Regions from separate parts of the Mesorhizobium sp. M0106 genome, predicted to be linked through region 2. Evidence: predicted binding sites of a transcription regulator. Region 2 holds the regulator's gene; each other region holds the start of a gene.

Region 1 (9,511 bases), on a different contig from region 2:
CAACTGGGTATAAGGCGCGCGCGGATCGTCGAGGACGCGGTCGGTGAGGCCGCTTTCGACGACGCGGCCGTCCTTCATCACCATCATGCGCTGCGACAACAGCCGCGCCACGGCGAGATCGTGGGTGACGACGATGGCGGCCAGGCCGAGATCGGTGACCAGGCCGCGCAACAGATCGAGCAGGCGCGCCTGCACCGAGACGTCGAGGCCGCCGGTTGGCTCGTCCATGAACACCAGCCGCGGCCCGGTGACGAGGTTGCGGGCGATCTGCAGGCGCTGGCGCATGCCTCCGGAAAAGGCGCGCGGCTCGTCGTCGATGCGGTCTTCGTCGATCTCGACACGAGACAACCAGTCGACCGCCGTTGCGCGGATCCTGCCATAGTGACGGTCGCCGACCGCCATCAGCCGCTCGCCGACATTGGCGCCGGCCGACACCGTCATGCGCAGCCCGTCGGCCGGGTTCTGATGGACAAAACCCCAATCGGTGCGCATCAGGAAGCGGCGCTCGGCCTCGCTCATGCGGTAGAGTTCGCGAAACTGGCCGTCGCGCATCCGGTAGCTGGCGGTGCCGGAGCTGGGCAGCAGTCGAGTTGACAGGCAGTTGAGCAAAGTCGTCTTGCCGGAACCGGATTCGCCGACCACCGCCAGCACTTCGCCCGGCCAGAGGTCAAAAGTGACGTTCTCGCAGCCGACGCGCGAGCCGTAGAATTTGGACAGTGCCGAAACGCGCAGCAGCGGTTCGTCGATCATTGCGCCGGCTCCGTTTTTCCTGGGGCAAGATGGGTCTCGGGCGCGAGATGGCCGCGGTGGCCTTCCGCGCGCCGCTTCTCGCAATGATCGGTATCGGAGCAGACGAACATGTGGCCGCCATGGTCGTCGAGGATGACCTCGTCGAGATAGACGTTCTCGGCCGCGCACAGCGCGCAGGGCTGGTCGAAGGTCTGCACCTCGAACGGATGGTCCTCGAAATCGAGGCTGACCACATCGGTGAAGGGCGGCAGCGCGTAGATGCGCTTTTCGCGGCCGGCGCCGAACAATTGCAAAGCCGGCGAACGGTGCATCTTCGGATTGTCGAATTTCGGCGTCGGCGAGGGATCCATCACATAGCGGCCCTCAACCTTGACCGGGTAGGCGTAGGTGGTGGCGATGCGGCCGTGCCTGGCGATGTCCTCGTAGAGCTTCACATGCATAAGGCCGTATTCCTCCAGCGCATGCATTTTGCGCGTCTCCGTTTCCCGCGGCTCGAGGAAGCGCAGCGGCTCGGGGATGGGCACCTGGTAGACCAGCACCTGACCGGCACTCAGCGGATATTCAGGGATGCGGTGGCGGGTCTGGATGATGGTCGCCTTCGCCGTCTCGGTGGTGACCGCGACATTGGCGACCTTCTTGAAGAAGGCGCGGATCGAGACGGCATTGGTGGTGTCGTCGGCGCCCTGGTCAATGACCTTGAGCACATCGTCCGGGCCAATGATCGAAGCGGTGACCTGGACGCCGCCGGTGCCCCAACCATAGGGCATCGGCATTTCGCGCGAGGCGAACGGCACCTGATAGCCAGGAATGGCGATGCCCTTGAGGATCGCCCGACGGATCATCCGCTTGGTCTGTTCGTCAAGATAGGCGAAGTTGTAGATGGCGATGTCGGTCATGGCGATCGCTTCCGCTCTGTGCTACCGAATTGAGTTCCAAGACACGGAAAAGGGGCTGGGCTCCGATGACCCCGACCGGATGGATGCGCCTCGGAATCCTGTTGCTGGTGTTCGTCGGGGTGGTTGCCTTTGTGCTTCGAAGAATGGTTCTTCCCGAGCCGAGGGAAGGCGCGCAAGGCGAGACCATTGGCGGCAGTAGCGGTTACGGCGGATCCGGAGGCCATTCCCCAGACGGGGAGGTCACGGTGGTGGAGCTAACTGAAGTCATTCCGCTGCCTGCCTCTTCTCTTCGCCCTTGCCGGCATTTTCGCGGGCGTCGTGCTCGGTGCGCATGCGGCGCACGAGGTCGAGCTCGGCCTGGAAGTCGACATAATGCGGCAGCTTCAGATGCTCGACGAAGCCGGTCGCCTGGACATTGTCGGAATGCGAGATGACGAACTCCTCGTCCTGCGCGGCGGCGATGACATCCTCACCCAACTCCGAGGCGCGCAGCGCGCGGTCGCATAGTGCCATGGCCATCGCCTTGCGCTCGCTCTGGCCGAAGACGAGGCCGTAGCCGCGGGTGAATTGCGGCGGCGCCTTGGCCGAGCCCTTGAACTGGTTGACCATCTGGCATTCGGTGACGCGGATGCTGCCGAGCGGCACGGCAAAGGGCAGTTCCGGCACGTCCAGTTCCAGTTCGACCTCGCCGATGCGAACCTCGCCGACGAAGGGATGGTTGCGCGCGTAGCCGCGCTGGGTGGAATAGCCGAGCGCCAGCAGAAATCCCTCGTCGCCGCGCGACAGCGCCTGCAGTCGGATGTCGCGCGCCATCGGGAATTCGAGCGGCTCGCGGGTGATGTCGCCGGGGGTATGATCCCCAAGCATGTCGCCGTCGGGCTCGATCAGGCCTTCGCGGGCGAGGATGGCCGAGACGCGCGGCATCGCCTCCGCTTCGCCTGCACGCTGTTCCGGCTCGGCGACATCGCCGCCGGTAGCAAGTTCGGGATCGAGCAGCCGGTGGGTGTAGTCGAAAGTCGGGCCGAGCAACTGGCCGCCGGGCAGATCCTTGTAGGTCGCCGACACCCGCCGCTCGACCAGCATCGTGCCGGTGTCGATCGCCCTGGTGTAGCCGAAACGCGGCAGCGTGGTGCGATAGGCGCGAACCAGGAAGATCGCCTCGATCATGTCGCCGCGCGCCTGGACCATGGCGAGTGCCGCCAATTCCCTGTCGTAGAGCGAACCTTCGCTCATCACCCGGTCGACGCCGAGCGCCAGTTGCTCGACGATCTGGTCGAGACGAAGTGCGGGCACCGAACGGTCGCCGCGCCGGCGGTCGGCGAGCAGTTTGTGAGCATTGCGAATGGCCGTCTCGCCACCCTTTACCGCAACATACATGCTACGCCTCCATGGATCTTGATGCGCGTCGTGCGCGGCAGGCAGGCAACGCCGTCAGGGGTGGCGAGGACGATGTCGACACCGCGGGGAAAGCGCTGGTTGTTCTGCTTCCATTGTTCGACGAAATGGCGTGGCATTTGCGCCGGCGCGATCGTCGCAGTCTTCTCGATGCCCGGGCCTTCGAGCAGCAGCGGAGCGCCGGAGATGAGATCGCCGACCTCGAGGATCAGCGTCGTCGAACGATCGGGATAATCCTGGGTGCCTTGCGAAAACCCGTCGAGCGCCATCATCTCGGCCGGCGTGGCGATCAGCGCGAAATGCGCGTCGGCCGGGGTGTTGGCCAGCGGCGCGCCGGTATGGAAGCCAAGCCAGGATTTCACCGCCGACGCCTGCAAAGCCGGGTCGAGCCAGAGCGGCGTGTCGTTGTCGCACAGCGTCAGCGCAACGGCGCCGGCGGTGGCCGACAGCGGCGCCGGGGGGTGGGCGAGGGCCGGCAGCGGCTGCACGCTGCCCGGCCGCGCCATCGCATCCATGACGGCGCGGAATACAGTCTGCGCGTTGAATACCGGATCGGCGAAGCCGCCTTCAATAGATTGAGTGGCGATATCCATCAGTCTTCTCCGCGCACCATGGTGAAGAAATCGACCTTGGTCGCCGCCGTCTCGGCGCGGAGCTGTTCACGCGCCTTGGCCAGTGCCGCTTGCAAGGGCGCAACGATCCTGATCTCGACCTCATTGCGGTGGGCCGGGTCTTGCCACAGCGCATCGGCGATTGCCGCCAGCCTTGTCTTCTGCTTGTCGCGGCCGAGCGCGTAGCAGTGGCCGACATGGCCGGACGCAAGCCGCACCGTGGCACGGGTGACCGTCGCCTCGCCGACATTGAAAGGGGCACCACCGCCGCCGATGCGGCCGCGTACCGTAACCAGGCCGGTTTCGGGGCCACGCAGAAGTTCCGCTTCGCAAGGCAGGCCGGCTTCGTCCCAGAGGCGGACGATGTCGTCGCCGGCCGATTGCGCCAGCGTCGCCATCACGGCCTTGCGCTCCGCCTGCTCTCGCGCTTCCCGTCCTCGCATGGCCGGTGCTCCTCGTCTGCGTTCATTTGTCTATTGATATAGACAACTATACAAATTATATCCACTATCTAGCGTGTGTCCATGACGGGCACGTGACACGGGCCAAAAGATCGGCGCGAGGAATTGGGGCGGGAGATGATCGGACAAGCCAACAGCATCGAGCGGCGCAGCGGTGTCGCGCTGTGGCGGCAGATCGCCGACCAGATACTGCATTCGATCGCCGCCGGCGATTTTCCCGAGAATGCCGCGCTGCCGCCGGAGATCGCGTTGGCCGGACGCTATGGCGTCAACCGCCACACGGTGCGTAGCGCTATCGCAGCGCTGGTGCAGGAGGGTGTGCTCAGGGCGGAGCAGGGGCGCGGCACCTTCGTGCTGTCGCGCAAGCGGCTGTCTTATCCGATCGGCGCCCGCACCCGCTTTTCCGAGGGATTGCAAGGACAGGCGTCCGAGCGGCATATCACCTTGCTCGCGTCATCGATCGAGCCGGCCAACCGTCGTGTCGCAGAGGGCTTAGGCCTTGCGACGGGGGCCGATGTGATACGCCTGGAAACGCGCGGCGAAGCCGATGGAATGCCGGTGTCCCGCGCGGCCGGCTGGTTCGATGCCAGGCGCTTTGCCGGCATCGATGCCGCCATGGCGGAAACCGGTTCGATCACCGCATCGCTGGCACGTTTCGGCATCGACGACTATCTCAGGCAATCGACCGTGCTGTCGGCGCGCCATGCCGATGCCGCCGACCTTGCGGACCTCGAGCTGCAGCCCGGCGCCATCGTGCTGGTGACGGTCGCCGTCAACGTCACGCCCGACGGTCAGCCGATACAGTTTTCGGAGTCGCGCTTCCCGGCCGAGCGGATCGAGCTCAAATTGTCGGCGCTCTGAGATGCGGCAGCCCTGGCATCATCCGACTTGAATGACGGCCTTGATCAGGCCGGACTTCTCATGCGCCCAGCGGGCGAGGTCGTGCGGCGTCTCGCCAAGCGTGGTGCGGTGGGTGACCAGCTTTGCCAGCGGCAGCGCGCCGTTGCGGATCGAGGCGGCGACATGATCGAAATCGGCACGCAGGGCGTTGCGGCTGCCGATCAGCATCATCTCGCGCTTGTGGAATTCGGGATCGGAAAAGGCGATGTCGTCCTTGACGACGCTGACCAGGACCAGCGCCCCGCCGTGCGCGACATGAGCGAAGGCCGACTGCACAGACCGGGTGTTGCCGGTGGCATCGAAAACCACGTCGAAGCCGTCGCCGCCGGTTGCTTCCCGCACCAGGTCGGCAGCAGCGCCCCGCGAGCCGTCGAGCGTCGCGAAGCCGAGTTCGCTTTCGGCAAAGCCAAGCCGTTCAGCGCTCATGTCGAGCAGCGTCACATCGAGCCCGGCGATGCGGGCGAACAGCGCCGTGCCGAGCCCGATCGGGCCGGCGCCGATGACCAGCGTGCGCGCACCTGGATCAGCCAGCGAGCGCCGCACGGCATGGGCGCCGATCGCCAGGAATTCGACGGCGGCAGCATCGGCCAGCGACAAGCCGTTTGCCGGATAAAGATTTTGCGCCGGCACCAGGATCTGCTCGCACATCGCGCCGTCGCGGTGGACGCCGAGCACCTCGATCATGACACAGCAATTCGGCTTGCCTTGCCGGCAGGCGATGCATTTGCCGCAGGCGAGATAGGGATTGACGACCACCGCTTCGCCGACGGCGAGATCGACGCCCTCGCCAACCTCGATCACGGTGCCGGAAACCTCGTGGCCCATGATGCGGGGATAGGCGAGGAACGGGTGCTTGCCTTCGAAGATGTGATAGTCGGTGCCGCAGATGCCGACATGGCTGACGGCGACCAGCGCCCAGCCGGCGGGGGGCGCGCCAGGCGCCGGACGATCTTCGAGGACAAGTTCGCCGGGCGAGCGGCAGACGACGGCTTTCATGCTTCAATCCAGTCGGTTCATGGCACCGCCGGCCCTGCTGTCGCGAGGCCGGCGGTTGTTGGGAGGCAGTCTATTTGCCGCGGCGGCGCAGCCCGTCGAAATAGACGATGACGATGATCAGCACGCCGGTGATGATGCGCTGCCAGAAGGCGTTGACGTTGAGCAGATTGGCGCCGTTGTTGATGGTGGCAAGGATGAAGGCGCCGAGCAGCGGTCCGTGCACGGAGCCGACAGCGCCGAACAGGGAGGTGCCGCCGATCACCGAGGAGGCGATCGCCTGCAATTCCCAGCCCTCGGCCTGCGTCGGATTGCCGATGCCGATGCGCGAGGCAAGCAGCACGCCGACGAAGGCCGCACACAGGCCCGACAGCGTGTAGGCCATGTAGATGGTGCGCTGGACGTTGACGCCTGACAGGCGCGACGCCTCGGCGTTGGAGCCGACCGAGAACAGATAGCGGCCCCAGCGGCTGTGGTGCAGGAAGATGTAGGCTGGGATGCCGACCAGGATCACCATCCAGAACAGATTGGGGACGCCGGCGAAGGAGCTGCGCGAGAACGTCTGGAAGGCGTCGTTGTTGATCGAGATCGAGTTGCCATTGGTCATCAACAGACCGATGCCGCGCAGCGAGGTCAGCGTTGCCAGGGTGATGATGAAGGGCGGCAGGCCCATCTTGACGATGCCGAACCCATGGAACATGCCGATGGCGACGCCGACCAGCAAGGTGATCAGGATGGCGAGGAAAACCGGTGTGCCGGCGTTGATCAGCATCGCGACGATGACGGTGGCGAAGCCGACCACGGCGCCGACGGAAAGGTCGATGCCGCCGGTGATGATGACGAAGGTCTGGCCGACCGCCAGGATGGCGATCATCGACCCTTGCCGCAACAGGTTGGAGATGTTGTTGGCGGAGGCGAAGCTTGGCGTCGCCACCGACAGGATGATCCATAAAAGAACCAGCAGCGCCAGCAGCGTCAGCCCGAACAGGGCGTTGTAGTTGCGTTTCGGCCTTTCGGCAGCGATCGCCTCGGTGCTCATATCCGTCCTCCCGGTTTTTCTTGTTTCTCGGCCAGCGCCTGGGTGAGGATCGCCTCGTGGTCAGCGGTACGAAAGCCGTGCGTGGCCACCAGCTTGCCGCGCCGGAACACGTGCAGCGTGTCCGCGAGTTCATAGACCTCGGGCAGGTAGGACGAGATCAGGATGATGCCGGCTCCCTTGGACAACAGCGCGCCGAACAGGCGGTAGATCTCGGCCTTGGTGCCGACGTCGACGCCGACAGTCGGCTCGTCGAAGATGAATAGCTTGGCGCCATGGGCGAGCCATTTGCCGATGACGATCTTCTGCTGGTTACCGCCGGACAGGCTGGAGGCCAGCGCGCCGCGCGTCGGCGTCTTGATGCGCAGGTCGGCGATCTGGCGATCGGCTTGCGCCTTTTCCTGCGCGCGGGAGATCAGCAGATTGCTCGAGATGCGCTTGTAGATCGGCAGATTGAGGTTGAGTCCGACCGGCAGGTTGAGGCAGAGGCCCTGGTCGCGGCGGCTTTCCGGGGCCAGCGCCATGCCGAGCCTGATCGCGTCATGTTCGGAATTGACCTTGACCTCCTTGCCCCCCCAGAGGATCTGGCCGGCCGATTTGCGGTGGCGGCCATAGAGCGTGGTGACGAACTCGCTGCGCCCGGCGCCGATCAGGCCGTAGAGGCCGACGATCTCGCCGGCGCGGACGGACATCGAGACATTTTCGAAACCCTTGCCGGACAGGTTCCTGGTTTCGACGACGGTCGCGCCGGGGGTGAAATGCTCCTTGTGGTAGACCTGCTCGATCGAGCGGTTGATCATCATCTTGACCAGCTCGGCGTCATTGGTCTCGGCAATGTTCCTGGTGCCGACCAGCGTGCCGTCGCGCAGCACCGAGACGCGGTCGGCGAGCTCGAACACTTCTTCCATGCGATGGCTGATGTAGATGATGGTGACGCCTTCGCCCTTCAGCCGGCGGATCAGCGTGAACAGCTGGTCGGCCTCCTTACGGGTAAGATAGGCGGTCGGCTCGTCGAAGATCAGGAATTTGGTGCCGCGCACCGTGGCGCGGGCGGCGGCGATCAACTGCTGCTGGCCGATGGTCAGGTCACCCAGCATGACATGCGCCGGCAGGTCGAAGCCGAGATCGTCGATGATCTTCTGCGCCTGCCTGACCATCGCCCGCTGCTGCAGGATGCCGAAGCGGGAATCCTCCTCGCCGAGGAACATGTTGGCGGCGACGGTGAGATGGCGGCATAGGACGACTTCCTGATGCACGGCATTGATGCCGAGCGCCATCGCCTCATGCGGCGTTGCCAATGCGGCAGGCTTGCCCTCCCAGATGACATCGCCGGAGGTGCGCGGCATGACGCCGGTAAGAAGCTTGATCAGGGTGGATTTGCCGGCGCCGTTCTCGCCGACGATGGCGTGGATCTCGCCGGCCTTAAAGGCGAGATCGACCGGCTTCAGCGCATGGGTGCCGGGATAGCGCTTTTCCAGCCCGCGGAGTTCGAGGATGGTCCTGCCCGGTTCCAGCGTTGGGGCCGGATGGAGTTCCTGCGCCGTCGACATCATGACAATCCTCCCAGATTGGCCACCAAAGATTGGCCTCGCGATTGGCACGAGTGGGATGTTTCCGGGGCGAAAAGGCCCCGGAAACAGTTCACTTGCGGCTATGCTCAGTCGAGCTTCGGGTTGAGCAGCGCGTCGATCTTCGGATCCTTCATGTTGGCCTTGGTAACCAAATTGGCGCCGGTATCGACATTGGCCTCGACCTTCTCGCCCTTCGAGGCGGCGAGCGCCGTCTTGATGCCGTCATAGCCCATCCGGTACGGATCCTGAACGACGAGAGCCGAAATGACGCCGTCGTTGAGGAACTTGATCAGCTTCTCGTCGCTGTCGAAACCGACCAGCCCGACCTTGCCGGCAAGACTGTTCTCGGCGATCGCCTGACCGACGCCCTGCGCCATGATCAGGTTGGAGGCGAAGATGCCCTTGAGGTTGGGGTTGGCGGTGATCAGGTCGGTGGCGATGTTGAGGCCGGTGGTGGCCTGGCCGTCGGCGTATTTGTCGGCGACCAGCTTGAGGCCCGGATATTTGGCAGCGAGCTGTTCCTTAAAACCCTGGGCGCGCTGTTCGAGCGAGCCGGCGCCCGGAAGAGCGGTGATAAGGGCGACGTCGCCCTCGACCTTGCCGCCATTGGCTTCGCCGATGGCTGCGGCAAGGCCGTCAGCGGCAACGCGGCCGCCCTGGATGTTGTCGGTGGTCAGGAACGAGGTGAAGGCCTTGGAGTCGGCGCCGGAGTCGATACCGATGATCTTGACCTTGGTGGCGGCCTCGTCGATCGGCTTGCCGAGCGCCTTGGCTTCGGTCGGCGCAATGACGACGGCCGCCGGGTTGCCGGCAACGGCATTTTCAAGGATCGAGATCTGGCCGTTGACGTCGGTCTCGGCCTGGGCGCCGAGCTCCGGCACGTTGACGCCGAGATCCT
Region 2 (9,511 bases):
CAGGCCGATTCCGGTATCTGGCCGGCAAGATAGCACTCCAGCAAAAGCCCCTGCTCGTGGTCGAGTGGCCTCGGTGCGCGTTCATGGTCCAACCCAAGTGAATGGAACAGATTCCTGGTCAGGTCCGCGACAGTGAAGTGGATCGACATTTGCGGTCTCCTCCTTTGGCCGCTCAACGCCGATCCCAGGGCTAAGGTTTCAGCAACGGCCGGCCGGTAACGCCGGATTGATCGCGATGCCGAACCCGCCGCGCGTATCAAACTTCGCCGTGGCGGGCGTCCGCCGGCGTTGCTGCCGGTTCGTCTCAATCTTGAAATAAAAATGTAATATTGAATTTACACGAGTGGATCTAATACACTAGAGCTAAAGTCTCTGGTGGCGGTTTGATCTACTTCAATTAGGAAAAACTGATTTAGCTAGTACTTATCCATAGTCGACAAAGAAATCCTGTTCTCGGTGCAACAAGGATAATGGTCGTTCCAGTGACACGCTTCTGGCCCCTCACGATTCTGATGCTGGTGTCGGCAATAGCCGTTGCGCTCGGCACATCCTTCTCCTACGCGGATAGCTGCGGTGCCATCAGGAGCCAATTGCTTTCGGCGGGGCGCAGCGGCGGGACCAGCCCCGAGCTTGCCCAACTGCGCCGGCAACTCGCCGCGATTCAAAAGCTTGAGAGACAACGCAGATGCACGGCGAAAACGGCCGGCTTCTTCTTCAATCCCTGCGCCGACCTGGTCAGCAGCAAGGCGGAGGTGCAACGGCAGATCGCCAGACTGTCGAATTCGAGCAGGGACACGTCCGGTTTGAAGGCCAGGTTTGTCGCGCTGGGCTGCGCCGCCCCCGCTGCCAAGAAACAGCCGGCGCAGCAACGCACGGCACCCAAGGCCCAGTCCGCAGGCACAACAATTGGCGGCAATCGGATGCTGTTTTGCGTTCGCTTGTCGGACGGATATTTCTTCCCCGCGCCAAAATCGCAGTTCGCCAAGGGCGACGATCTGAAGGAAACGGTCGATCAGTGTCGCTACATCTGCGACGATGCCGGCGTCGACCTCTATACGCTGAGCGACGCCACTCGCGAGACCGAGGAGATGGTCGCGCTCGAGTCGGGAAAACCCTATGTGGAGCTACCTGCCGCGTTCCGGTACCGCGACGACGCGAACTTCAAGGCCTGCGACGTCAAGCGCTATTACCGGCGCGTCGCCGAGCTCAGGGCACGAACCGTGACACCGGCCAACATGAGCAACGCCATCATTCCGTTGCCGACGGCAAAGCCGGATCTTGGCGTCGTCGCGGAAATTCCTGAATCCGGGATCGAAACTGCCGGTGCCGCTCTCGCAGGGGCAAAAACGCCGGTTTTCGAGGTGCCAGGGATTGCCCAGCATCAGTCGATCGAGAAAGCGATCGGCGCGCGGCCGGTGAGAGTGGTCGGGCCGGCCTTTTTCCCGGCGGACTGACCAGGGCGGGCGATGTTCCGAGACGGCTGGCCGGATAGCCGCTTCAAGGCCTGGAGCCGTACGCATCGACGGACGTCGGCTGGTTATTCGCAGACCATGCGGGCCCGTTTGCCGGGCTCGCTGACATTCTTGCAAGTTAGAGGCTTCGTCGGCTCCGGCGACAGCATGGGCGGGTTGTTGGTGACCCTCCTCCGAGGCGTTGCAACGGAAGCCGCGCTCCTGCGCACCGCCGGCCTTTTCGGCGTTTGCGGCGCCACTGGAAAGACGTCGGTCTCCAGTTGCGACTGTTCGGCTTGCGCCTGCGGCGAAGGCCTGTCCCAGAAACGGCGAACATCGAGCGGCTTGGGAATGATGACGGTGCCGTCATAGCTGCGCGCGCAGCCGCTTCCCAGAGGCAGCGCCAGGCACAGGAAGACAGGCAGAATCCGTCGAGACATCAGCAATACCCCTGCAAGCTTATAACGCTGCTTCGGCCTAACCGACAACCGGCGGAATAGGGCGAAGGGAGTAGATACCGTGAAGTAGAGTCGTCGCACTTCCAGTCGAAGGCGTTGCTCGAAGATCGAGCGCCGGGTCGGGCGCGGATGGAGGTCCAGCGCGAGTTAGAACCTTGCGATTCGTCAACGCTTCCAGCGTAAGGCCATGGTGCGATCGCACCATACCAAAGCTGCGCTCAGTGGCGACAATGGGATATTCGAAGTTCCGCTCCTCCAGTTACGGGCGGGAGCAGCGACCGCCGGCAAGAAACAGGGTCAGATTTACCCCAACGGACCTGTTTCGGCGATGGCGCGGCCATGACACGTTCTGGCTGCATGCAACGCGCTCCCGTCCGGCTTTTTTCTTTTAAAGCCGGTGGCTACGATCGCCGAGCAGACGATGCCGGCCGGAATTCACGCAAGCTGCTGATTCCAGCGGCAAACCGCGGCCCATGCCGACAAAGCCCGCGGCCGCTCCTTCTTAACCCGGCTGGGCGCCGTTACCGGAGCGACATGAAACTGTCATGCGACTGTAATAATCGGGGGCTATTGGCCTCAGCGGGCGCCGGAGGAATGGCGCCGAGAGACCATATTCCGAACAGGAGCAGGCCACATGAGACATTTCATCCGCTCGGCGGCCGTTGCGATTGCAATGGCTGCGGCGACGACCACCCTCACCCTGTCCGCCGCGCTCGCCGCGGACATCTCCGGCGCCGGCGCCACCTTCCCCTACCCGATCTATGCGAAGTGGGCCGACACCTACAAGAAAGACACCGGCGTTGGCCTTAACTACCAGTCGATCGGTTCCGGCGGCGGCATCAAGCAGATCAAAGCCAAGACCGTTACCTTCGGCGCTTCGGATGCGCCGCTCAAGGGCGACGAGCTTGAAGCGACCGGACTGGCTCAGTTCCCGATGGTGATGGGCGGCATCGTTCCCGTCGTCAATCTCGAAGGCATCAAGCCCGGCGAGTTGGTTCTCGACGGCCCGACGCTGGCCGACATCTTCCTCGGCAAGATCACGAGCTGGGATGACGAAGCGATCAAGAAGCTTAATCCGGACGTCAAGCTGCCTTCGCAGGCGATCGCGGTCGTTCACCGTTCCGATGGTTCGGGCACGACGTTCAACTTCACCTATTACCTCGGCGACGTCAGCGCGGACTGGAAAGAAAAGGTCGGCGTCGACAAGGCCGTGGAATGGCCGGTCGGCATCGGCGCCAAGGGCAACGAGGGCGTTGCCAACAACGTCTCCCAGACCGGCGGCGCGATCGGTTATGTCGAATATGCCTACGCCAAGCAGAACAAGCTCACCCACACCGATATGATCAACAAGGACGGCAAGAAGGTCGAGCCCGCCGCGGCGGCGTTCTCGGCGGCAGCGGCCAATGCCGACTGGAGCTCGCAGCCGGGCTATGGCGTCATCCTCGCCAACGAGCCGGGCGCCGAGTCCTGGCCGATGACGGCGGCAACGTGGATCCTGCTCTACAAGAAGCCGGATGATGCCGCGACCACCGGCGAAGCGCTCAAATTCTTCGCCTGGGCATACGACAAGGGCGACGAGATGGCCGGCGAGCTGGACTACGTTCCGATGCCCGACAAGGTGGTTGAGAGCGTCAAGGCCATGTGGGCCAAGGAAGTCGTCGGCGACGACGGCAAGCCGCTCTACTCGGCTATGTAATCTCCTCCAGGGAGGGCGTCGATGGCGCCCTCCCTGTTGCCTTCAATCGCGAGGACCCAATGACCATCGCTTCCGATGCCATGCCATCATCTGCAGCAGCCCGGGCCAGGGAAGCTACGGTGCGGCGCTTCGCGCTCACAGATGCCATATTCCGCGGACTCACCCGCGCTTCCGCAATTCTTGTGCTGGTCATCCTCGGCGGTGTCGCGATCTCGCTGTTTGCCGGCTCGTGGCAGGCGCTGTCGTCCTTCGGTTTCTCCTTCCTGACGACTGAAAGCTGGAATCCGGTCACGGAAAAATTTGGCGCACTGGCGCCGATCTACGGCACCCTGGTCACGGCGGCCATCGCCATCCTGATCGCGGTTCCGATCGGCATCGGCATTGCAGTCTTTCTCACCGAGCTCTGCCCGCGCCCGCTCAGGCGCCCGATCGGCATAGCGGTCGAGCTGTTGGCCGGCATTCCTTCGATCATCTACGGCATCTGGGGCCTGTTCGTGTTCGCGCCATTCCTGCAGACGACGATACAGCCCTTCATCATCAACATCTTCCATGGCGTGCCGGGACTATCCAGCCTTTTCGCCGGCCCTCCTTACGGCATCGGCCTTCTGACCTCGGCGCTGATCCTCGCCATCATGGTGTTGCCCTTCATCACCTCGATCACCAAGGATGTCTTCGATACGGTGCCGGCGGTGCTGAAGGAATCGGCCTATGGCATCGGTTGCACGACCTGGGAAGTGACCCGGCGCGTGGTCATTCCCTATACCCGCATCGGCATCATGGGCGGCGTCATGCTTGGCCTCGGCCGGGCGCTCGGCGAGACCATGGCGGTGACCTTCGTCATCGGCAACGCCCACCGCATCAGTGCCTCCCTGTTCGCGCCGGGCACGACGATCTCGGCGACCATCGCCAATGAATTCACCGAGGCCGACGGCGACCTCTACACCTCCTCGCTGGTTTCGCTCGGCCTGATCCTCTTCGTCATCACCTTCCTGATCCTTGCCGCCGCCCGCTATATGCTGATGCGGATCGACGCCCGTACGGGAGCCTGACCGATGTCGCCATCCTCATCGCTCCACAGCCGCCGCAAAGCCAGGAATTCGGTGATGATGGCGCTTTGCGTCGTCGCCGCCGGCATCGGGCTTGCCTGGCTGGCGCTCATCCTCGGCGCACTGGTCTATAAGGGCACAGCCGGGCTTTCGTTCGCGGTCTTCACCGAGATGACGCCACCACCGGGCGAGGCCGGCGGCCTGCTCAATGCCATCGCGGGCAGCCTGCTGATGACGATCATCGCCGTTGTCGTCGGCACGCCGATCGGCGTGCTGGCGGGGACCTACATGGCCGAGTATGGACGCTTTTCGCGCATCACCACCGTCGTCCGCTTCATCAACGACATCCTGTTGTCGGCGCCGTCGATCATCATCGGCTTGTTTGTCTATGAGCTGATGGTGCGGCCAATGGGACATTTCTCGGCCATTGCCGGCGCCGTTGCGCTTGCCATCCTGGTCATTCCGGTGGTCGTGCGCACCACTGAAGACATGCTCAACCTGGTGCCGAACGCGTTGCGTGAAGCCGGTGCCGCGATCGGCGCGCCACGCTGGGTGGTGATCCGTTCGGTCGCCTACCGCGCCGCATTGTCCGGCATCGTCACCGGCATATTGCTGGCGATAGCACGCATTTCCGGCGAGACGGCGCCGCTGCTCTTCACCGCGCTCAACAACCAGTTCTGGAGCAGCAATATCAACGCGCCGATGGCCAGCCTGCCGGTGACCATCTTCCAGTTCGCTCTCAGCCCTTACGAGGAATGGCAGCAACTGGCGTGGACCGGCGCACTCATAATCACCCTGACGGTTCTGGGCTTGAGCATCCTCGCCCGCAGCCTTACCGGACGCAGAGAGGACAGATGACACAGATGTTGTCCCCAGACATGACGATGGCCGAAACGGTCGCCGAGAAGACGAAGATCGAGGTCAAGAATCTCAACTTCTACTACGGCCAGAGCAAGGCGCTGAAGGACATCAGCCTGTCGCTGCCTGAGCGCAGTGTCACGGCCTTCATCGGCCCTTCCGGCTGCGGGAAATCGACGCTGCTGCGTGTGTTCAACCGCATCTATGAGCTCTACCCAAAACAGACGGCCGAGGGCCAGGTGCTGCTCGACGGCAAGAACATTCTCGACCGGTCGCAGGATCTCAACCTCCTCAGGACCAAGATCGGCATGGTGTTCCAGAAGCCGACGCCGTTCCCGATGTCGATCTACGAGAACATCGCCTTCGGCGTCAGGCTCTACGAGAACCTCGGCAAGTCCGAGATGGACGGCCGCGTCGAACAGGCGTTGAAGCGCGCCGCGCTGTGGAGCGAGGTCAAGGACAAGCTCAACGCCAGCGGCTTGAGCCTGTCCGGCGGCCAGCAGCAGCGGCTCTGTATCGCCCGCACGGTGGCCGTGAAGCCGGAAGTCATTCTGCTCGACGAACCGGCTTCGGCCCTCGACCCGTTGTCGACCGCCAAGATCGAGGAACTGATCGACGAGTTGCAAGCCGACTACACGATCGTCATCGTAACCCACAACATGCAGCAAGCGGCGCGCGTGTCGCGCCAGACCGCCTTCATGTATCTGGGTGAGCTGGTCGAGTTCGACCGGACCGAGAAGATCTTCACGTCACCCCGCGAGAAGCGCACGCAGGACTACATCACTGGCCGCTTCGGCTGAGCCGTTCCGATCATGCATATGAGGACAGGACCATGGGCGAACACACAGTCGCTTCTTTCGACGAGGATCTCGAGCAGATCAGCAAGCTGATCCGCGACATGGCCGACCTCGCCGGTTCGATGGTCGGCGGGGCGACCAAGGCCCTGTTGAATTCCGACAACGTGCTGGCGCAACGCGTCGTTTCCGACGACGCCATCATGGATGCGCGTCAACGCGAACTGGACGACCGCGCCATCACCCTGATCGCCAAACGCCAGCCGATGGCCCACGATCTTCGCCATGTGGTCGGAGCGATCCGCATGGCGGGCGACCTCGAACGCATCGGCGACCTTGCCAAGAATATCGCCAAGCGCGTGAGTGCGGTCAGCCTCAGCGCCACGCCGCGGGACCTGTCGCATTCCATCGACGCGATGGCGCAGCTGGTTCTCATCCAGGTGCAGGGTGTCATCGAGGAATATGCTGCAGGCGATGCGGCCGCGTTGGCCAAGCTGCGTGCCGCCGACGAGCGCATCGACGTCAAATACACGTCCGTGTTCCGCGAGCTGTTGACCTACATGATGGAAGATCCGCGCAACATCACCGCTTGCACGCACCTGCTGTTCTGCGCCAAGAATCTGGAGCGGATCGGCGACCATGTCACCAACATCGCCGAAAATGCGTATTATGTGCTGACCGGCGAGCAATTGCCGGTCAATCGTCCGAAGCAGGACGAAACGACAATGTCCGCACCGGTGACATGATGGGGGTGCCCAGCCGATGATCGCACCACGCATAATGGTGGTGGAGGACGAGGAGCCGTTGGGTGTGCTGCTCCGCTACAATCTCGAATCCGAAGGCTACCAGGTCGAGGTGGTGACACGCGGGGACGAAGCCGAGATCCGTTTGCAGGAGAATGTGCCCGACCTTTTGGTGCTCGACTGGATGATACCAGCGGTTTCCGGCATCGAGCTCTGTCGTCGGTTGCGGGTGCGCCCCGAAACCGAGCGGCTGCCGATCATCATGCTGACCGCGCGCGGCGAGGAGAGCGACCGGGTGCGCGGTCTTTCGACCGGCGCCGACGACTATCTGGTCAAACCGTTTTCGACACCGGAATTCATGGCCAGGGTCAAGGCGCTGCTGCGGCGCGCCAAGCCGGAAGTGCTGTCCAGCGTGCTGAAGGTCGGCGACATCGTGCTCGATCGCGAATCGCACAGGGTCTATCGCAAGAAGAGCGAAATCAGGCTCGGGCCGACCGAATTCCGGCTGCTCGAGTTCATGATGCGGCATCCGGGCCGTGTCTTCTCGCGCAGCCAGTTACTCGATAATGTCTGGGGCGAGACAATCTACATCGACGAACGCACCGTCGACGTGCATGTCGGGCGGCTGCGCAAAGCCGTCAACAACGGCCGGATGCCGGATGTCATCCGCACCATCCGCGGTGCCGGCTATGCGATCAGGGAAGATTGACCCGCCTGGTCATGCTACGTTCTTTCTGACGCTGGGCCTCATTTGCGCGCCCGGCGCGAAAATCTCCTGGTCGACGAAGCTTAACGCCCGCATCGCGCAGCCTTCGCGGATCAGCGGCAATTCGTTCGGCTCTGTATCGAAGGAGATCGAGCCTGAATGCTGGCCGCCGGCGGTCTGGGCGATTGCCTTCCGCAAGGCCGGCTCGATCAGATCGAAGGCGGCGGCACTGGCGCCGACCATCGCGACCGGTGCCGGATCGATCAGCGCGAACAGCGAGCCGAGACCGAAACCCAGCGCTTCGCCGGCCTTGCGGTAGGCCTCGCGTTCCGGCCCATCTTTCTCGCGCGCCCGGGCCGCCAGTGCTCGCATGTCGGCGTCGCTGACGTCGGCGACCGGTTCGCTGTCTTCGCTCATCTGCCTGGCGTTGCGCCAGATGGCGTAGTTGCCGGCATACGCCTCGATGCAGCCGCGCCGCCCGCAACGGCAGAGCGCGCCGCCCGGACGATGGATCATGTGGCCAAATTCGCCGCCCGAGGAATGCGTCCCGGTGAACAGTTCGCCCTTCAGCACCAGCCCCATGCCGATGCCATGCGAAAGCAGGATGGCGATGAAGTCGTCGCGATAGCGATCCGGATTGCGCCAGCGCAAAGCCACCGCCATCATGTTGCAGTCGTTCTCCACCGTTGCCGGGATGCCGAATTCGCCCTCCAGCATGTCGGCAAAGGCGATGTCGGTCTGCGGCGTGATCGGCGACCACAGCATGGCGCGTGCAGGGGAGTCGGTAATGCCCTGAATCGCCAGGGCGATGCGGGCGACACTGCGGACGTCAAGGTCTGGATCCTGCAGCCGGCGCCGGACGATGGCCATGCATTCACGGATCAGCTCGTCGCGCGGCATGGTCAGCGTGTCCAGCCGGCGCTGTTCCTCGGCGACCACCTGTCCCGTATAGTCGATAATGGCGGCCGACAGGAAATTCAGCGACAACACCACGGTCAGCACCGCCGCCGCTTCCGGATTGAGGGCGAGGCCGACCTGCGGACGACCGCGTTTCAACGAAACGGGCTCACTTGCCTTGCTCTCGGCGAGGATGCCTTCCCGTATCAGGTCGGAAGAGATCGCCGATATGGTCGAATGACTGAGGCCGGTGGTAGCTGCGATCTCAGTACGCGATGGCTGGCCGGCCCGGCGCACCGCCGAGATCACCATCGCCCGGTTGCGCCGGCGCAAATCGTCATGGCGGATTCCGACCGACATTGTTTTGCTTTCCTCCCGGTTGCCGCGGCCGCTCATGAACCGGAAGCCGTCGGTAATGTCCGACAAATAGTGTCGGATGCAGGCAAATAGTGTCAGATGCAGGTGGCGCTGTCATCGTTTATTCCGACGCTCGAAAAAACTCGCAGAGTCATCAAAATCCATCAGAATCGATGTTGACAGCAGCCGGAGATCGGGCCAGTATTTTTTCGAGGCTCGAAAAAATTAGAGCTTCTAAGCTGGTCTTTGAGCCAATTGGTCACGCCGTACGCGGCGCAGGGAGGATATGATGAAGAAATTCACGACCGCCATTCTGGCGGGTGTCGCCATGACGCTGGCGCTGGCGTCGGTGGCGCAGGCTAAAGACAAGGTCATCGGCGTTTCCTGGTCGAACTTCCAGGAAGAGCGCTGGAAGACCGACGAGGCCGCAATGAAGGCGGCCATCGAGGCCGCAGGCGACAAGTATATTTCCGCCGACGCACAGTCCAACCCCGGCAAGCAGCTC
Region 3 (9,511 bases), on a different contig from region 2:
AGTTGCACGGCGGAGACGTTGACGGCGACCATCAGCGGGTTTGTCCAGCGAACAGCATCGTTACAAGCCGTCGTCAGCACCCAGTCGCCTATCTGCGCGATAGCGCCACTGTCCTCGGCCACGGGGATGAAAACAGCCGGAGAAATGTCACCCCGCTCAGGGTGCTGCCAACGGACCAGGGCTTCGAAGCCGATCATCCTGCCGCCGCGGATCCACTTCTGCGGCTGATAGACGAGGTGGAACTCCTTGCGGGCGATCGCTTGGCGCAATTCATGCTCCATCACGCGCTTGTCGCGGGCCGCGGTGCCCATGGCCATCTCGAAGAACCGATAAGTGTCCCGGCCTTCGGTTTTGGCGCGATGGAGTGCCGTGTCGGCATGGCTGATCAGGCCGGCCTGGTCTTCGGCATCCAGCGGAAAGAAGGCGATGCCGATGCTGGCCGAGACGAGGCCGGAGCCGACCGAAACCCTGTTTTCCTCTCGGATCGCCGCCAGCAAGTCCTCGGCTATCCGGCCTGCGGCCAGGGGGTCGGGGAGGTTCGGAGCTATGATGGCAAATTCATCGCCGCCGAGACGCGCGAGCATCTGTCCGTGGCGCGGGATGCCGGAAATGCAGTGCGCCAGCTTCTGCAGCATAGCATCGCCGGCCCCGTGGCCATAGAGGTCGTTGACTTGCTTGAACCGGTCAAGGTCAAGCAGCAGGAGCGCCAGATGTCCATCCTTGCCGCCACGATCCATCGAGGCGAATTCTGCTTCCAGCCGGGAAGAAAAGCTCCGCCGATTGGCAAGCCCGGTAAGCGGATCGAAATGCGCGAGGCGGAGGATCTCTTGTTCTGCCTTCTTGCGCTCACGGATGTCGCGAACGGCAAGCACCGTATGAGGCCTGCCGCAGTAGGTGATTTTCCTGGCGATCAGCTCGACAGGAATTCTCGCCCCCTCACTGCCCCTTAACTTCGCTTCCTGCGCCTGTTCGCCGAAGCCGGACATATCGGCTGCGCTCTGTCCGTCGAAAAGCTCGCCGAATTGCATCGTGTTCAGGGTGGCTGTCGCTGTTCCGGTCAGCTTCGCCATACTGTCATTGGCGCTGACAATGCGGGTGCCATCGCAAACCATCAGACCTTCCACCGCCGCATTGGCGAGATCGTGCATGCGATCGGCCTCGAGCTTCTGGCGGTGAAAGCGCAGGTCGATCCACAGAGCGGCACCCGATAGCACAAGGATTATCAGGCTGGCGACCGCTGCGGCAAAGGCCTGGGAAATGGGCTCGATGGAATGTTCGGATATTTCAATCGAGGAATCCGGAATGATCGACACCGCGGCCATCGCGATGAAATGCAAGCTGCAAATCGCCAGCGTCAACAGCGCGGCGCCGCCGAAAGTCGCGAGCGCTGACGGACGGCGCAAGACGACAAGGAGCGCCAGTGCCGCGAGGGTCACGCCGGCCAGAAGCGATATCGCGACAAGGAGCAGGTTCCATACGACCCGGCCTTCGACCTCGAAAGCTGCCATGCCGATGTAGTGCATCGTCGCGATGGCGCCGCCAAGAATGGCGCCACCGACGAGGAAATGGTCGATGCCGCGGCGCAAGGTGGCGACCCACATGCCAAGCGCGGTCATGATAACGGCGGCGGCAAGCGAAAAGGCGGATAATCCCGGATTGTATGCGTTCGGTATTCCCGGCGTAAACGCGGTCATGGCGATGAAATGCGTCGCCCATATGCCGAACCCGGTCGAGGCCGCGGCGATCATCAGCCAGACAAGCCGGTTTCGCTCGGTCGATCGGCCGACATGCTTAAGGAGATTAACCGCTGAGAAGCAAGAAATTCCACAGACGAGTGCGGCAAGCGCAACCAGTCTCGGATCGTGCTGACTTACAATACAATTATAGACCGTCAGCATCCTGGTTCACTCGGTCTGCCAAAACTAACAGCGGAGGTGTGACTGATTAGTTCTTGGAGATTTTAACGAATGGTTAACCCGCGGGCCATGAGGCGGGTCTTTTCGGGGGAAAACCGAAGCCGCTGCGCCGAAAAGACGGCGATGTGATTTCTGGCGCCCGGTTTCGGTAGCGAGTGCACTTTAGGAAGGAGTGATGTTCATTGATCCGCAATAAAACCGTTGTCCGATTGTCATCAGCGCCACATATTGGCTTTGCGGAGGTGCCCCCTTTCGCCAATGACAAACGGGAGATGAAACATGAAGTTCTTCGGCTTTGCGGCCGGTATCGCCGCCACCTTGACCCTGCTTTCCACCACCTCCGCCTTCGCCGTCACGCAGATCAGCTGGTGGCACGCCATGACCGGCGCCAACGCCGAGGTCGTCGCCAAGATCTCCAAGGATTTCAACGCCAGCCAGAGCGACTATGAGCTCGTTCCGGTGTTCAAGGGCACCTATCCGGAGACGCTGAATGCCGGCATCGCCGCTTTCCGCGCCGGCCAGGCGCCCGATATCCTCCAGGTGTTCGACGTCGGCACCGGCGTGATGATGGCGGCCGAGGGTGCGATAAAGCCGGTGGCCGATGTGATGACCGGCGCCGGGATGACTTTCGACAAGAGCCAGTATCTGCCCGGCATCGTAGGCTATTATTCGAAGCCGGACGGCACCATGCTATCGTTCCCCTACAACTCTTCCTCGCCCATCCTCTATTACAACAAGGACATCTTCCAGAAGGCAGGCCTCGACGTGAACAATCCGCCCAAGACGTGGAACGAGGTGTGGGAAGCTGCCAAGAAGATCAAGACGAGCGGCGCCGCCCCTTGCGGCTATACCTCGACCTGGCTGACCTGGATCCACCTGGAGAATTTCGCGGCGTGGAATGACGTGCCTTGGGCCACCCAGCAGAATGGCCTGGCCGGCGGTGATGTCGAACTCAAGATCAATGCGCCGATTTTCGTCAACCACTTCCAGGCGCTAGCTGACCTGGCCAAGGACGGCACGTTCAAATATGGCGGACGCACCTCCGAAGCCAAGCAGATATTCCTCGCCGGCGAATGCGGCATCTTCACCGAATCGTCGGGCGGCCTCGGCGATATCGTCAAGTCCGGCATGAACTATGGCATCGGCCAGCTTCCGTATGATACCGACGCCAAGGGCGCACCACAGAACACGACGCCGGGTGGTGCCAGCCTGTGGGTGTTCGGCAACAAGTCGGACGAGGAATACAAGGGCGTCGCGGCCTTCTTTGCCTATCTGTCCAAGACCGATGTGCAGGAATATCTGCACCAGAAGTCGGGATACCTGCCAGTGACGCTTGCGGCATACGAGGCGACTAAGAAATCAGGCTTCTATGACAAAAACCCCGGCCGCGAGACACCCATCCTGCAGATGACGGGCAAGGCGCCGACCGACAACTCGAAGGGCGTGCGCCTGCCGAATCTGCCGCAGGTGCGCGATATCCAGAACGAGGAGCTGGAGAAGATGCTGGCCGGCCAACAAACCGCTCAGCAGGCGCTCGACAATGCGTTCACGCGCGGCAACGCCGCGATCAAGGAAGCGCTGGAGAACTGACGGGATTATCTCGGTTAGTCGGTTGGAATATCGCCCGCGCGAGCTCGCGTGGGCGATACCTGGATAGCGAGGGAAATCAGCCTGTCTCCACGCGTCGTCTTTCCCAACAAGGTCCTGCCCTACCTGCTGGTGGCGCCACAACTCGCCATCACCCTGGTTTTCTTTTACTGGCCGGCCGGTCAGGCGCTTTACCAGTCGATGCTCAGGCAAGACCCGTTCGGGCTGAGGAGCCGGTTTGTCTGGTTTGCCAATTTCCGGAAGGTGCTGGCCGATCCGGCCTACCTCAACTCGATCAAGGTCACAGTAGTGTTCTCTCTTGCGACCGCGATCGTTGCCATGGTTGTGGCCCTGCTGCTCGCGGTCATGGCCGAGAAGGCCGTGCGCGGCAAAGGCCTCTACCGCACACTGTTGATATGGCCTTACGCCGTGGCGCCGGCGATTGCCGGCATGCTTTGGCTTTTCCTGTTCAATCCCTCGATCGGCTCGTTGGCCTATTTGCTGAGAAGCCTCGGCATCGTATGGGACCCGCTACTCAACGGCACCCACGCCATGATCCTGCTGGTGTCGGCTGCTGCCTGGAAGCAGATCAGCTACAACTTCCTGTTCTTCGTCGCCGGCCTGCAGGCGGTGCCGAAAACGCTGATCGAAGCGGCGGCCATGGACGGCGCCGGCGAAACCAAGCGCTTCTGGACCATCGTCTTCCCGCTGCTTGCGCCGACAAGCTTTTTCCTGCTGGTCGTCAACACCGTCTATGCCCTGTTCGACACGTTCGGCATCGTTCATGCCGTCACCGGCGGCGGGCCGGGCAAGACGACCGAGACGCTGGTCTACAAGGTCTACAATGACGGCTTCGTCAATCTGATCCTGGGCGATTCGGCGGCGCAGTCGGTCATCCTGATGGCCATCGTCATTGCGCTCACAGCGATCCAGTTCCGCTATGTGGAACGCAAAGTCCATTACGGCTGAGGGCAGCGATGATCGGCCAGTCCCCGCTCCGCACCTTCATCGCCCATGCCGTGCTCATCCTCGGCCTATTGATCGTGGCTTTTCCGATCTACTACACCTTCGTTGCCTCGACGCACACGCTGCAAACGATCCTCAGGCCGCCCCTGCCGCTCTTGCCCGGCGGCCAGCTATGGAACAATTACAGCGAGGCGCTGTTCGGCGGCATCGGTCGTATCGGCGGGGTCAGCGTCGGCAGGCTGCTCCTCAACACCATGATCATGGCGCTCGGCGTTGCGGTGGGAAAGATCTTCATCTCGATCCTGTCGGCCTACGCGATCGTGTTCTTTCGCTTTCCGCTGCGCATGACCTTCTTCTGGCTGATCTTCATCACCTTGATGCTTCCAGTCGAGGTGCGCATCCTGCCGACCTACAAGGTGATGGTCGATCTCGGCATGATCGACACCTATGCCGGCCTGATCGTCCCGCTGATCGCCTCAGCCACCGCAACGCTGCTGTTTCGCCAGTTCTTCATGACCATACCGGGCGAATTGGTGGAGGCGGCGCGTGTCGACGGTGCCGGGCCATGGCGCTTCTTTTTCGATATTCTGGTGCCGCTGTCGCGGACAAACATCGCCGCGCTGTTCGTGATCCTCTTCATCTATGGCTGGACGCAGTATCTTTGGCCGCTGCTCGTCACCAACAGCAACGACATGAATACCATCGTCATCGCGCTGAGAAAGATGGTTTCCTTCGCCGATGCCGACACCCAATGGCACCTGGTGATGGTCACGGCAATGCTGGCCATCGTGCCGCCGATCCTGGTGGTCGTGCTGATGCAACGCTGGTTCGTGCGCGGTCTGGTCGAATCCGAAAAGTGAGAAGCCGATGGCGACCGTGGATCTGAAGGATGTCAGGAAAATCTATCCCAGCGGCGTCGAGGCCGTGAAGGGCGTTTCCATCGCCATTCCCGACAAGGAGCTTTGCGTGCTGGTCGGCCCCTCCGGCTGCGGCAAGTCTACGCTGCTGAGGATGATCGCCGGGCTGGAGACGATTTCTGCCGGTACAGTCGCCATCGACGGCAAGGTGGTCAACGCCATTGGCCCGACCGAGCGCGACATCGCAATGGTGTTCCAGAACTACGCGCTCTACCCACATATGAAGGTCTATGACAACATGGCCTATGGCCTGCGCAACCGCGGCACGCCGAATGACGAGATCGACAGCAGGGTACGCTCGACTGCCAAGGTGCTGGAGCTTTCGGCGCTGCTCGACCGGCGCCCGCGCGAGCTTTCCGGCGGTCAGCGCCAACGCGTCGCCATGGGTCGCGCCATCGTGCGCAACCCGAAGGTCTTCCTGTTCGACGAACCGCTGTCCAACCTCGATGCGAAATTGCGCGGGCAGATGCGCATCGAGATCAAGAATCTGCAGCGCTCGCTTGGCGTCACCTCGGTTTATGTCACGCACGACCAGCTTGAGGCGATGACGCTGGCCGACATCCTCGTCGTCATGAACGCCGGCCTGGTCGAGCAGACCGGCGCGCCGCTTGATGTGTACGAGAAACCGGCCTCGACCTTCGTCGCTTCGTTCATAGGCGCACCGCCGATGAATCTGCTGGCGCTCACAGGGGCCTCCCCAAGCTCGGTATTGGCGGACGGTACTGTGATTGGCTTGGCGCCCCGACAGGGCAAGGCAGTGACACTAGGCTTTCGTCCGGAGGACGCCGACATCACCTTCGCGGCAGAGGCGCCGGCCGGCGCGCTCGCACTGCCGGCAACAGTGGAAGCGGTCGAACCGGTCGGTGCCGAAAGCTTTCTCCATTGCGTGGCAGCCGGCAGCCGCATCGTGGTGCGCGTCTCAGGCCGCGCCAGCGCCAAGCCAGGCGACCAATTGCGCGTCGTGGCCAGGTCCGAAAAGCTGCATTGGTTCGATCAGGCGGGCAAACGGGTCGATTGAAGTCGGCCTTGCGCAAAACCGTTCAGGCAAACACATGCGCCTTGCCCGACACGGTCAGCCGGACGATCTCGCCGATCGCCGGCGCGTCCATGCCCGGCTTGCGCAGGATCAACGGCGTATTGCCGATGGCGGCGGCGTCGGGCGGATCGGGGCTGTTCAACAGACGCACCGCGATGGTGCACATCGAGCCGGCGAACTCCGATTCCGTCACCTCGCCGAACAGCATGTCCGGCGTGCCGGACATGCCTTCACGCGATGTGCGTTTAAGCAACACCTGCTCCGGCCGCAGCATGATGCGGGCGACGTCGCGCCGCTCCGAGCTGTCGACAGCGATGCGGCCGAGTGGCGAGATGGCGAAGCCATCGGCGATCCTTGCCGGCAGGACGATGGCGTCGCCAAGGAACTCGGCGACCATCCTGTCCTTCGGCTTGAAATAGAGCTCGCGCGGCGTGCCGACCTGCGAGAATTTGCCGTCGCGCATCACCGCGACCTGGCTGGCGAATGACAGTGCCTCGGCCTGGTCGTGGGTGACCAGGATGGTGGTGATGCCGGCGGTTTCAAGGAGCTCGGCCACGGCCTTGCGCATCGAGGCGCGCAGGCCGGTGTCGAGCGCCGAGAACGGCTCGTCGAGCAGCATCAGCCGCGGCTTCATGGCCATAGCGCGGGCGAGCGCGACGCGCTGCTGCTGGCCACCGGAGAGTTCGTGCGGACGGCGCTTCAGGATACCTTTGTCCAGCCCGACGACATAGGCGAGCTCGGCGATGCGCTCACTGCGCTTTTCCTCGTGACGGCCCATGCCGAAGCCGATATTGGCGGCGATGCTCAGATGCGGGAATAGAGCGCCGTCCTGCGCCACCAGCCCGATGCCGCGGCGATGCGCCGGCACGGCCGTGTCGCCATCGGCCAGCACCTCGCCATCAAGCACGATGCGGCCCTGGTCCGGCGCCTCGAAGCCGGCGATCAGCCGCAGCAAGGTGGTCTTGCCGCAACCGGACGGCCCGACGATTGCCGTACGGCTGCCGCTGGCCACGCTGAGGTCGACGCCTGCAAGTGCTGCGACGGGCCCGTAGTGCTTGTGGATGCCGCTCAGCTCGAGAAAGCTCATCGCCCGGCCATCCGCTTCGACTGGACGTAGAGCAACCAGGTCAAAGGCAGCGACATCGCCACCATGATCAGGGCATAAGGCGCCGCCGACGCATAGTCGATCTCGCCGCTATAGGACCAGAACGCCATGGCCAGCGTGCGGGTGCCGTTGGGCGCCAGCATCTGGGTTGCGGTCAATTCGTTCATGATACCCAGCGCGACCAACGCCATGCCGGCTGCGGCGCCCGGCGCCGACAGGCGGATGGTCGTCGACCACAGCGCCTTGAGCGGCGACCGGCCGAGGCTGGAGGCGGCGCGTTCGAGCTCGACCGGCGCCTGTGCGATCGACGCCCTGAGGCTAATCAGGGCGCGCGGCAGGAACATCAGCGCATAGGCGACCAGGATGGTGAACAGGGTCTGGTAGAGCGACATGGCGATACGCACGGCGATGGTGACCAGCGCCAGGGCGATGACAACGCCGGGCAACGCGCCGACGATATAGTTGCAGCCCTCCAGGACGCGTTGCAGCCACCCGGGCGCGCGGATCGAAATCCACGCCATCGGCATTGCCGCGACGGTGGCAAGCAGCGCGCCGGCAATTGCTAGGAACAGCGTTTGGCCAAGCGCCAGGCCGATCTCGTCGAGCCGCCAGACATCGGCGCCGCCGGCCATGAGCCAGCGGCCGATAGTGGCGAACGGCACGCCGAGCGCCAGCAGCGTGGTAATGGCAGGCAGCAGCAGGCAAGGAATGGTGGCGCGCCCAAGGCCCGTGCGCTGCTGCTGGCGCGCAGCACCCGAACCGACGCGGGCATAGCGCTCCTCGCCGCGCACCAGCACCTCCAGCCCGAGCAGCACAAGGCAGCAGGTCACCAGCACGCCGGCCAGCATGTTGGCGGCGGGACCGTTGAAGGTCGACTGGAACTGGTCGACGATCGCGGTGGTGAAGGTGTCGAAGCGGATGAAGACATAGAGCCCGTATTCGGCCAGGAGATGCAGGCCGACCAGCAGGGAGCCGCCGCAAATAGCGAGCCGGAGCTGCGGCAGCACGACACGCCTGAACACACGCCACGGGCCGAGACCAAGGGCTGCCGCTGCATCCTCGAGAGCGGGATCGAGCCGGCGCAATGCCGCCGCCACCGGCAGATAAAGGAAGGGGAAATAGGCGATGACCGACACAAGCACGCCGGCCCACAGGCCGTGCAGTCTGGGCACCATGGTGACCCAGGCGTAACTGTGGACGAAGGCCGGAATGGCGAGCGGCGCCACCGACAGCCAGGCCCATAGGCGGGCACCCGGCAGATCGCTGCGCTCGGTCAGCCAGGCCAGCATGACCGACAGCACGATCGAGATCGGCACCGCCAACACCACCAGCAGGCTGGTGTTGACCAGAAGTTCGCCGACGCGCGGCCTGAACACCAGCGCCGCCACCGTTTCCCAGCCGGTCTGCACCGCCACCCAGACGATGAAGGCAAGCGGCAGCAGCGCGAAAAGCGAGACAAAGACGGCAGCCAACGCAATCCATGAGACCGACCAACGACGTGCCCGCACGGCCGTGGCGTCGGCCGGCAAGCCTGGGCGTGCGAGATCGATCGCGGATTGCATCAGATCAGACGTTGCGCCAGCTCCGCCCGGAGGCGGAAACGATCGGCGGCGGATAATCTCGCGGGTAGCTTGTGGTCATAGGCAAATGCCATCTTGAAAACAGAGCGCTCCTGTGGAAAGCGAATTCCCACAGGAGCGCAGTCGGTTGCCCTTTTAGGACGAACGCCGGCTAAAGCAAGCCGGCCGCCGTCATCAGGTCGGTCACCTTTTTCGAGTTCAGCGTCGTCGGGTCGACTTTCGGCGCCTGCAGATCGGCCAGCGGCACCAGCTTCGGATTGGACTCGGCGCCTTTGCCGACTGCGTATTCGAACGAATCGCCTGTTTTCAGCACGTCCTGGCCGCCATTGCCGGTGACCCATTTCAGGAAAGCCTGCGCTTCCTTCGGGTGCTTGCTCGAGGCCAGCACGCCGCCGCCGGAAATC

What was found. The regulator PhoB, encoded in region 2, activates phosphate uptake and scavenging genes when phosphate is short. The targets are predictions, from matches to a motif close to TGTCATNNANCTGTCAT.
Region 1: the regulator PhoB is predicted to act here: its motif matches at 4,177-4,193, upstream of phnF (phosphonate metabolism transcriptional regulator PhnF).
Region 3: the regulator PhoB is predicted to act here: its motif matches at 2,116-2,132, upstream of ugpB (sn-glycerol-3-phosphate ABC transporter substrate-binding protein UgpB).

Annotation. Positions count from the first base shown of each region.
Region 1 covers NZ_JAMYUA010000001.1:326,084-335,594, reverse strand. The annotation lists gene phnK (phosphonate C-P lyase system protein PhnK) at 1-750, opposite strand, end outside; gene NKJ55_RS01605 (alpha-D-ribose 1-methylphosphonate 5-phosphate C-P-lyase PhnJ) at 747-1,646, opposite strand; gene NKJ55_RS01600 (carbon-phosphorus lyase complex subunit) at 1,911-3,023, opposite strand; gene phnH (phosphonate C-P lyase system protein PhnH) at 3,008-3,634, opposite strand; gene phnG (phosphonate C-P lyase system protein PhnG) at 3,634-4,095, opposite strand; gene phnF (phosphonate metabolism transcriptional regulator PhnF) at 4,231-4,974, shown strand; gene NKJ55_RS01580 (zinc-binding alcohol dehydrogenase family protein) at 4,993-6,009, opposite strand; gene NKJ55_RS01575 (ABC transporter permease) at 6,080-7,045, opposite strand; gene NKJ55_RS01570 (sugar ABC transporter ATP-binding protein) at 7,042-8,595, opposite strand; gene NKJ55_RS01565 (ABC transporter substrate-binding protein) at 8,700-9,511, opposite strand, start outside.
Region 2 covers NZ_JAMYUA010000018.1:23,432-32,942, forward strand. The annotation lists gene NKJ55_RS18645 (hypothetical protein) at 1-149, opposite strand, end outside; gene NKJ55_RS18650 (DUF2865 domain-containing protein) at 483-1,454, shown strand; gene NKJ55_RS18655 (hypothetical protein) at 1,538-1,891, opposite strand; gene pstS (phosphate ABC transporter substrate-binding protein PstS) at 2,544-3,605, shown strand; gene pstC (phosphate ABC transporter permease subunit PstC) at 3,665-4,654, shown strand; gene pstA (phosphate ABC transporter permease PstA) at 4,658-5,509, shown strand; gene pstB (phosphate ABC transporter ATP-binding protein PstB) at 5,506-6,309, shown strand; gene phoU (phosphate signaling complex protein PhoU) at 6,342-7,049, shown strand; gene phoB (phosphate regulon transcriptional regulator PhoB) at 7,066-7,755, shown strand; gene NKJ55_RS18690 (ROK family protein) at 7,765-9,009, opposite strand; gene xylF (D-xylose ABC transporter substrate-binding protein) at 9,296-9,511, shown strand, end outside.
Region 3 covers NZ_JAMYUA010000035.1:26,447-35,957, reverse strand. The annotation lists gene NKJ55_RS26445 (bifunctional diguanylate cyclase/phosphodiesterase) at 1-1,898, opposite strand, end outside; gene ugpB (sn-glycerol-3-phosphate ABC transporter substrate-binding protein UgpB) at 2,196-3,506, shown strand; gene ugpA (sn-glycerol-3-phosphate ABC transporter permease UgpA) at 3,588-4,472, shown strand; gene ugpE (sn-glycerol-3-phosphate ABC transporter permease UgpE) at 4,481-5,329, shown strand; gene ugpC (sn-glycerol-3-phosphate ABC transporter ATP-binding protein UgpC) at 5,337-6,404, shown strand; gene NKJ55_RS26420 (ABC transporter ATP-binding protein) at 6,427-7,509, opposite strand; gene NKJ55_RS26415 (ABC transporter permease) at 7,506-9,089, opposite strand; gene NKJ55_RS26410 (iron ABC transporter substrate-binding protein) at 9,259-9,511, opposite strand, start outside.